DNA from 3 places in the Dehalobacter sp. CP genome. Region 1 is predicted to be linked to each of the others. Evidence: riboswitches for the same ligand, from Rfam matches in the RefSeq annotation. Region 1 holds a riboswitch; each other region holds the start of a gene.
What was found. Region 1 has a riboswitch for cyclic di-GMP ahead of AAH944_RS12785 (DUF5667 domain-containing protein). Riboswitches for the same ligand answer to the same signal wherever they lie in the genome.
Positions count from the first base shown of each region.

Region 2: another riboswitch for cyclic di-GMP. It lies ahead of AAH944_RS09250 (hypothetical protein); the one in region 1 lies ahead of AAH944_RS12785 (DUF5667 domain-containing protein).
Region 3: another riboswitch for cyclic di-GMP. It lies ahead of AAH944_RS03060 (HD-GYP domain-containing protein); the one in region 1 lies ahead of AAH944_RS12785 (DUF5667 domain-containing protein).

Region 1 is NZ_CP157399.1:2,565,727-2,569,010, reverse strand. Features, by position in the region: gene AAH944_RS12795 (cell wall-binding repeat-containing protein) at 1-852, opposite strand, end outside; gene AAH944_RS12790 (IS66 family transposase) at 1,171-1,425, shown strand; cyclic di-GMP riboswitch class I at 1,810-1,894, shown strand; gene AAH944_RS12785 (DUF5667 domain-containing protein) at 1,908-3,209, shown strand.
Region 2 is NZ_CP157399.1:1,865,790-1,869,073, reverse strand. Features, by position in the region: gene AAH944_RS09250 (hypothetical protein) at 1-1,376, opposite strand, end outside; cyclic di-GMP riboswitch class I at 1,497-1,581, opposite strand; gene AAH944_RS09245 (ABC transporter ATP-binding protein) at 1,873-3,284, shown strand, end outside.
Region 3 is NZ_CP157399.1:595,337-598,620, reverse strand. Features, by position in the region: gene AAH944_RS03075 (pentapeptide repeat-containing protein) at 1-24, opposite strand, end outside; gene AAH944_RS03070 (DUF3795 domain-containing protein) at 89-667, opposite strand; gene AAH944_RS03065 (iron chaperone) at 727-1,116, opposite strand; cyclic di-GMP riboswitch class I at 1,339-1,424, shown strand; gene AAH944_RS03060 (HD-GYP domain-containing protein) at 1,520-2,581, shown strand; partial or broken gene AAH944_RS03055 (CoA-binding protein) at 2,641-2,967, opposite strand.

The DNA.
Region 1 (3,284 bases):
TTGGGCCGCAAGAGCTATCCCTGCAAGTGAGTTCGTTAAGCCTGCTTTGTTTTCCGCGCTAGCGAGATATATTATATTAAAGTCGAGGTCTTTGGAGAATTTATCAAGAACTGCGCGGTTCGTAGCATAGCGGTCGTTGCCTGCCAGTCTGAGGGGAGAAGGGGCTTGATCCTCAATATTTTTGCCGACGACTCCCGTGCCGCCGATAATATAGGTGCGAGTTATTTTATAATTACTCAAGTGCATTTTTACCACCTCAGGCAAGTTATCCGCTGGCGTAAGCAGGATGGAGTACCCTTTAGCGGCGGCCACTGCGGAGATAGACAGTGCATCCGCGAAGTTTACTCCGCTAACTAGTGCGACCTCTTTGGTGCCAAGTCTCTTCGCAATTTCGACAGAAGTCACATATCTGTCCGAACCATAGATCCGGTCAGTGGTTTTTATACCAATTGTTTTCAGGGTTTGCTCTACATCGGCGGAGATTGCCTCGTATCCGCCTACGAGGATCGCCTTGGTTGCTCCTAATCGTTGTATTTCGTTTTGGGTATATCTATTGATAGTATTTTTTTCTGTGAATAGGATGGGGGCATCGTATTTTTTGGCTAAAGGACCTGTACAGAGTGCATCAGCCAACGCGTCTCCTTCGACTAGAACCACATAATCGGATTTTTTCCATCCTTCCTGCGAGATGGCCACAGCTGTTTGGTAGCGATCCGTACCCGCTAGCCGATTTTCATCAGCCCTAGCAATGTTCGGACTAGGCAGAATGATTAGCATCAGAACAAAAAAGCCTATTATAAGAAATGTAGAAAGTACTTTTTTCCTTAGATGTAGATATTCTAGATATTTCACTGCCAAATCTCCTTCATATAATATAGAATTATCGCTATACAAGTTATTATTTCCCATTCTAATCCTTATCACTTTCTAATTCTCTGTGTGTGACAATATTCCTCCAAATAATATGATAGAAAAAGTCATAAAATGTACAAATGTAATTAATCTACTAGGTACTTATTGAAAAAAACGATGGGATAAATAAAACATAAAGTACATAACAGGGGCACCCGAGAGGCACCCGAGGGGACAGGTTCATGATTGATATCATCCTCACAAGTTGATCTAGATTTGACAAACATTATAAGAAAAGAGAGGGGACGTAACCGAAACATGAAGTTACGCCCCCATGGGTATCAAGTTTACCATAGTTTAGACCCTGGGATCACAGTGGTAGGATGCCTAGCTCACATGAAGAGAAAATTTACGGATGCGATTAAGGCCTTAAGCCCGGAGGAGCAAAAGAAGACCGTTTACTTCAAGGGACAGGAGTACTGCGATTACCTGTTCCACATTGAAAAGAAATACAATGATGCTGACCCTGGAGAGCGTCGGATAAATGGCTGTTTCATGATAATCTTGTTATGAAAGAGTAACAGAAAAATGAGACAAATAACGCTGAAATCCACTTTAATCCTCCTTAGAGTTTTTTGAGTAAACTTGAGAAACTCTAATTTAGAGGATTTTCTCACGGATCTAAGAGAGTTTTCATACACATTCTTATTAGACGCTTACAATGATTTTAATATGATTCGGGCCTGCTGGTTTACAGTGAGCTCTTTTTTACGCCACTAGAGTTTACGCTTACTTTTTAATTATTTAACATGCGAATATTTTATATAATTTCAACATAAAGTAAATTTAAAATTAATTTTTATGGGACAAAAGTCTCATTTTTTATACCCCAATGGTCTGGAATAAGTCCGAAAACCTTGATTTTCAAAGTATTCTGGAATATAATGGCCTCAGCCAAAACGATAATGGCAAATCCGTCGAAAGACGGAGACGCAAAGCCACGGGTCTAACACCGAAAGGTTATGACAGCCGGGTTACCGAAAGGGGTAGATAGAATGATCCATAAGAAGATTCTCGTTTCAATTCTTTGTGTCCTGTTAATCATTGCGGTCGCGCCAACCTGTGTATTTGCTGAAACAACCACGGATGGAACCACAGTAACCGAGGATGTTTCAACGAGTACTCCTGATACGACCACAGATCCCGCTACAGATTCAACAACGACTGACCCAACGACAGACACAACAACAGATGCAGTAACAACCGATTCCACAACAATGGATTCGACCGGCCAGGCCTCAGCTGAAGATGAAGCCGGTGTAACGCCGGACAGCTGGCTCTATTCAATCGAACAGATGATTGAAAGTGTTCAGGTTGCTGTAACTTTCTCTGATGAAGGAAAAGCGGAACTGCTCGTTGAGTTTGCCAATGAACGGCTCGCCGAAGCGGAAATCATGTCCGAACAAAACCAGTTGGATTTGATGGAACAGGCTCTGAAAGTGTACTCGGATACGATAAAGAAAGCCAACTTCCAGGTACAGCAGATGATCGAAGACAACGAAGCAGCTGAAGGTACGGATACGACGGCTACAGATTCTGCTGCGGATGATGGGGCCGTCACGACTTCCACAGATGAAACAGTCGCAGAGGACACGGCAGCAACTGACACAGAAGAGAATACGGTGATCAGCAATCTGCTTGCCAGCATTGAGCTTGTTCAAAGCGATGCAGATAAAGTCGTCTTAAAAATCAGCGGCAATCTGACAGAAGATCAGGCTGAGATCATGCAGAATATCATTAAAGCCGAAGTTCAAAACACCATTGCGATCAAAGCTTATGTGGCTGCCAAAAAAGCCTATGGGGATGCAGTGCAGCAATTTGCAGCGGCCAAAGCAGAGTTGGGTGAAGCCCGTGCTTCAGGTGACGAGGCTGCCGTTGCCGCTGCCCTGGAAAAAGTCGAACAGGCTGAACAGTACAAAAACGACATGCAGGAGCTCAGGAAAGATATTCAGAAAATCAAAGTAGAGACGAACAAAGAAACGAAGGAAGTCTTGAAAGAGCAAACCCAAAACATAAAAGAATATAAGAAGGCCAATAAGGGCCAAGCCGTGAGCGACCAGGAAGATAGCCTGGAAGCAGGGGACGAACAGGATGCAACGGCTGTAGATAATCAGGATGTAACGGATACTGGCGATCAGACTGCCACAGTCGATGGCCAGTCTACTTCGGATGAAACAACAGTGGATGGCACAAGTGATGAAAGTGGTGGAACCGTCGATGCTCAAAGTATTCAGAACACAGTCACGAATACCCCTCCAAATAACGGACATAACGGTAAAGGGCAAGGAAAAAGATAGGACTTTATATTTTCAATAACTGAGAATCATTCAAATTGCATAAAATGCAATGCCTCCCAAAAAGAAAAACAGACA
Region 2 (3,284 bases), 700 kb from region 1:
TAGCCGACGGATTGTGTAGTGATGGTCCAAGTGGAATTGCTTATAAAGCTGCTGTCGGTATTGTCCACAATAATAGGAGCTGTAGTCGATGAAGGAATGGTTTGTATGAGTTCAGCAGTTGATGGTGTTAATTCACTCATTGAGGGATTGTTGATTACGGGAATTAGGGGGATGTCCTGATAGGCAGAACTAGCTACCTTAAGAATATTGCCTGTAGAAGCGGCCACAGTTGCGGAATCGCAGCCCAGACCGAAGTAAAAGTCACCATTCATTTCTTCAAAGGATCTGGCAAAGGTATCTGTATTAAAACGGAATACTTCGTTCCAAGTCTGAAGATCGGTGGTTTGGTAGACGACACTCGTGTAATTGCCGGCAGAATTTTTCACATTGGTTAACACATACAGACTGTTGCCTCTGATGAGCAGATCTGCAGGGACAGCCGAAGTCTCAGGGAATATCACCTTTGTGGATTCATTAATGCTTTTGGCAATATACATAGAATCGGGAAGCCAGTGAGAGGTGGTGATCCGGTTATTTAGATATACAAGTTTATTTTGGAAGGTTGTAGGTTTTTTCATATAGTAGACGTAGGACGAAGTGAGGCCATTGGCGAAATTGGTTGAATAGATCTGTCTGGCGGAGCTGCTGTCAGTGATTCCAAGCATTGAGACATACTTGGTGTATGATGTCGTGATCGAAGTTGGCTTCATGTACATCATCTTTCCTGAAGCATACAGTGTTTGATTCAACTCAAAGAGGGAAGTGGCCCAGGAACCATAAAATGTAAAGCCAAGAGGAACCCGGCTGGTCCAAGTTTTCCCCATATCATTGGAGACAAGAACTTCGCCCCAACCTGTTTTACTGGTTCCGCAGGCTGCATAAAGCTGACCGTTATAGAGTGCCATGTCGAAAACATGAAGTGCATTCGGAATGGTTGCGTTTTTGAGCCATTGGTCATTATCTTCAAGGGTATAGAAATTGCCATTGTTCCAATCTCCCCGTGAATCGGTGCCAGGGATGTAAAGTTTGCCGTCCATTACTTTATATTGGGCGATTTCCTCTTCATCAACGGTATATTGCGTGATGAATTTTTGGGCGGATGGCTCATAGTAGATGACCGGGATCGGACCGGCGTTCGTATTAAAATCACCATGGGCGAGATAAATACGGTTGTTATAGACTTGCATGTCCCAGACATTCTTGGCAAAAGTAGCTTTGTTGAACGGGTTTCCCAGTAATTCGACCTGGGAGGTTACATCTTTCACTGTAGTCGCAGCAGAAACCATTTTATCGGTATGAACAGCGAAGCACGTGTTCACAATAAGTGTGAAGCTGAAGATTCCGGCGGCGATTCTTGTGATACTTTTCTTAATCATTGGTCCCTTCCTTTCCAAACTAGATAAAAATACAAAAAGCAACTGGTTCCCCAGTTGCCGACAGCTTAGTTTTTTATATTCATTCTAGCTGAAAAAAACAGATGACTATATAAAAACTAATTTGGCAACTGGCTGTCATAGGGAATCCCCCTTAGACCCTTTAGCTTTGCGCCACAGCCTTTCGACTGCTTTGCCTTGAGCAAATGTTCCTGTAGATCAATCCTTCCATTTTCCATTTTATTCCCAGTTGGAACAAAACGCAATATTTTACTTTACTTTTGTTTAAAATTTATGTATTTTTTGTAATAAAGTTACTATATCAAGCCGAATGACAAAATTCAATAGGATAAACGGACTAGGGTGTTGGGATTTTTGTCCCATTTTTAAAAAAAAGAAAATATTTTAGCGAATATTGCATAAAAAGAATTATCGAGTAGAAATTTTAACGGAACTATGGCACTATAAAGTATGCTTCCAAAAATATCAGGAGAAAAGAATGATTATTCAAGATGAAATTAAAAAAGGAATAGTTTTTGTTCGTTGGATAAAACCGGATGTGCTCCCCTTTCTTCCCAGGCTCATCGTCATTCTGCTGATTACTTCGACAGGGGCACTTTTTGGTGTTGCAAACGCCATACTCTCCAAGCATATGATTGACTACGCGATTGCAGGAGAACTGGCTTATGCCGGTATGGCCGGTGCTGCTTTAGGCGGTGCGATACTTCTTAATATCATGTTATCGATTGCCGGGTCACTGCTTTCTGTACGCGTCAGCGAAGGCTTTTCCAACGCCCTGAGGCAGCGTTTTTTCAAAAGGATGATGGTGACAGAATGGCTGCCGCTTTCGAACTATCATAGCGGGGATCTGATGACACGGTTGACAAGTGATGTCAATAACATCTCCAGTTGTATTATTAGTGTGATCCCGGGTATCGTGGCATTAGGCGTGCAGTTAGTCGGTTCTTTTGTAACCTTGCTTTATTATGAGCCGCGATTGGCAGTAATTGCGTTCATACTGGGACCTTCAACCGTGTTGTTCAGCCGGATCTGGGGCCGAAAGATGAAGAACTTGAATCATAAAGTACAGGAATCGGAGAGTATCTACCGCTCGTTCATTCAGGAAGCCATCCAAAATTTCATCATTACGAAAGCGTTTCGGTTGGAAAACAGGAATACAGATACCTTGCAGGGATTGCATCAGAACCGTATGAAGTGGGTGATTCAGAGAAACAAGACGACCTTATCTGCCAATACGATAATTTCGCTGGGATATTGGGCAGGTTACCTGGTTGCGTTTGGCTGGGGGATCGTCCGTTTGTCTCAAAAGGCAATCTCCTATGGAACATTGACTGCTTTTCTGACATTGGTTCAGCAGGTCCAAGGGCCTTTTGTCAGCTTGGCCAGGGCCTTTCCACAAATCATCGCGATGCTGGCGTCAACGGAGCGACTGCAGGAACTGGAAAAGATCCAAATGGAGAGGCGGGAAGGGCAGGTCCCGCAAGAGAAAAATGTCGGTATTCGTTTCCGGCAGGTCAGCTTCTATTATTTAGAGGAGAAAGAAAAGCCGGTCCTGGATAAGATTTCGGTGGATATAGCACCCGGTGAACTGGTAGCATTGGTAGGGTCTTCCGGGGTTGGAAAAACGACGTTGATCAGGCTTTTGCTGGCTTTGGTTAGACCTTCGGATGGCGAAGTCTATTTTACAGATGCGGCCGGTCAAAAATATGAAGTCACTGCTGTGACCCGGGATTGGATTACCTATGTTCCGCAAGGAAATACATTGTTCAGCGGCACCATTGCCGACAACCTGCGGAGCGGCAAGCTCAGTGCGACGGCGGAAGAGATGAAAAGTGCCCTTCAGGCTGCACGTGCCTGGGACTTTATCCAAGAGCTGCCACATGGAGTCAA
Region 3 (3,284 bases), 970 kb from region 1:
TATTGGTTCACGAATTCCAGACAATATTTGATCCTCCAAAACAAAGAACATTTGATTTATCCCCAGAAATGATGCTTGAATAGTCTGTCTAATCCTTTTTAGCCTTTCTAAGAACCAGTTGAATATTCAGACGATCGGCTTCCGCTTTTAGCAAGCGGACGGCTTCTTCAGCACTGCCGTTGCAGTTGATCTGATCCATATGACAGATCTCATCCATTATATTATTCAGGACGGAAAGCGGCAGCAGGTTCACCGCCAGACAATAAAATCCCTTTGATTTGCCGTCGTTGTAATTCGCGATTAGTTCGCCTAAAATTTTGTGTTTTTCCGTCAGTTCTTCAAGATAATTTTGAAGGTCCATTTTAGCCTCGGCTTGATTCTGCAATACATTTTGATAGGATATAAAAGAATCGGCCTCGCTTGGAGCCTGATACCTCTCACATGGATAGACACTGCATTCAAAACAGTATTCAACATTTTGATGCTTTTTATTACAGGTAATAACGGCACAGGAAGGATGCTTCAAAAAAAAGTCCGGACCCCCGCAGCCAGGGCACTTTGAAGAACCATCCGTATGAAAGCGCGGACAGAGACAGCAATTTAGTCCGCATAATGAAAAGTCGGCGCATTTCCGCCTGTATTCTTTACTTACCATTGATTTGACCATCGCATGCATCTCCTGGTAATAATCATTTTTTAGCATCCCCCGAAGATTAAGGGCCGTATCTAAACATCGCAGCACGGAATTCTTCTTGGGATATGCGCGTTCTCCGCGACTCTGTACTTCACGATCTTGCTTATTAACGCATACGGAATAGGCTTATTTAACGGAAATTGTACCGATCCTTTGGCTCCCTTATAACCGGCCAGTTCCTGTTTAAAGGCTTCGATCCCGCTTGGTGTCGGATAAAATCCAATGTGGTTCTTGAATGCTGCGAAATGAACGAGATTACCGTTCAATACAAACGTAGGCATCTGATAGCTGATCTTTTCCACTGCGTCCGGTGCTGCTTCTCTTATCACATTTCTAATTGCTCTTAATATTTCCTGTATCTCATCAGGAAACTGCAAAATATACCCATCAACTGATTCATGAACCACTTTATCCGCTCCCATTTTTAGTTTCTCCTTTAACTATCTTCATAATGTTATCCGTACACGTATAAACATCATTAATGAGTTATACGAATTTTAGCAGATTCCTCTGCTAAATCAAGAACCATTTATCATTTGGCACCAGAATAAAGAATAATTTTCCAAATAACCCCTGTAGAACTTGAAAGCGATGTGTTACAATGGTTCTATGACCGAAATATCAATCGAATAGGGATACAGGAGCAACGACAATGGCAAACTTGGTGAAAGCCAGGGACGCAAAGCTATGGGTCTTCCAGAATAATTCTGATGACTGCCAGGCCACCGAATCCGCTCAGGTTTGTTTTGAATGTCGCCATGCAATCTGCTGGTGATTTTTTTGTTGCTTCAGCCAGCACTGATTTATTGGAAAGGAAGATTACAATTGCGTCAGGTAAGTGTAAACCGGCTTCAAAAGGGAGACGTATTGGGAAGAACCATCTTCTCGCATAACGGCCGTTCATTGCTTGGAAAAGGAGTCACGCTGACCCAGCCATATATCGACCGGTTAAAAGAACTGGGCATTAGTATTGTCTATGTGGACGATGACGAAACCAAGGATATCGTTATTGAGGATGTTATTTCCGAGGAAAACAGGCGGGAGGCAATGAACTCCATTGAGCATTCAGCGGAAGCGGTACGAATCGGTAAAGACCTCAATGGTTTTCAGGTAAAAAAGACGGTAAACAACATCATCGGAGACGTCCTATTTCAAGAGAAGATATTTCTGAGCCTGACAGATATGCGGAGCTATGACAATCAAGTTTATGCGCATTCAGTCAGCGTCTGCGTCCTCGCGACCATTTTGGGCAAAGCTTTGGGGCTGGATAAAGATACCCTGGAGGCACTGGCAGTAGGGGCTTTGCTTCACGATATCGGGACTGTCAAGCTGCCGAAAGAGCTTGTCGCCAAACGTGAGGCCTTTACTCCGAAGGAAAATGACCTATATCAAACGCATACCATTCACGGATATGAAATACTCCGGAATAAACCGGAATTAAACTTATTGAGTGCGCATATTGCTTTGCAGCATCATGAATGGTTGAACGGAAACGGCTATCCCCGTAAGCTATCCGGCAGGCGCCTTCATGTCCTGGCTCAAATCGTAGGGGTGGCCGACTTCTATGATAATCTGGTCAATGATGGCCCGGGCCACTCCCGGATCGTCCCGCATGAAGCCTGTGAAATTGTAATGGGATGTGCAAACAAGCTATTCTCTCAGCAATTGGTTGTAACGTTTTTAAAACATATTGCGGCCTATCCGACCGGCTGTACAGTTAAACTTAATACAGGTGAGGTTGGGATTGTAGTTGACCAGAATAAAAGTTTGCCGATGCGCCCAATTATCAGGGTATTAATCACCGACAAAGGGCTAGCCCATGTCCAGACTAAGGAATATAACCTTGTCGAAGATCTTACAACCTTTATTGTATCCATTGTCGAGTGAAGCCGATCCATCTTTTGAAAAAAACGCCGGCTCAAATGTTTTTTGAGCCGGCTGACCTATTATTTTGGAAGTTTTCCAAACACCTTCAGTATGGACCGGTGGAACGAATGAGGAAACGATGGTTCTGCAAACATTAGGACGCATTGGTCATGGATGACGTTTATATGATTTTCCGTACAAAAGTCTATAGCCTCTTTGGATTCAGCCCCCTGCTGAATCCAGATATGTTTGACTCCAGCTTCTACCGCGTCCCTAACGACCTTATTGGTTTTGTCCGGAGGGACGACGATCACTACGCCGTCGGCTTTCTGCGGCAAAGACTGAAGGTTCTCATAGCAGATCTCGCCGTCAATACTGTCCATATTGGGATTTACGGCAAAAACATTATACCCTCTTCTTCTTTAACGTTCTATACAGCCTACGCGAGAACTTCTTTTCGGATCTGGATACCCCGACCACAGCTAAAGTACGCTGGTCTAGAAAATCAGTGACTGAGCTCATTGTCGTCAAAAAAATGACCCCCTTTATTAAATTATTCAACTGCCTACATCGCTTCCCATGGATCAAAACAACAAGACAGACATTTTGATGCTCGGCTTCTTCCCTGGCTGTTAATTGAACTATGATCAAATCTTTTAGTCTGAATTGGATTAGCTCATCTATTCTTTTGTTTATTTCTTGGTGATGTGGCTAATTCCTTCTT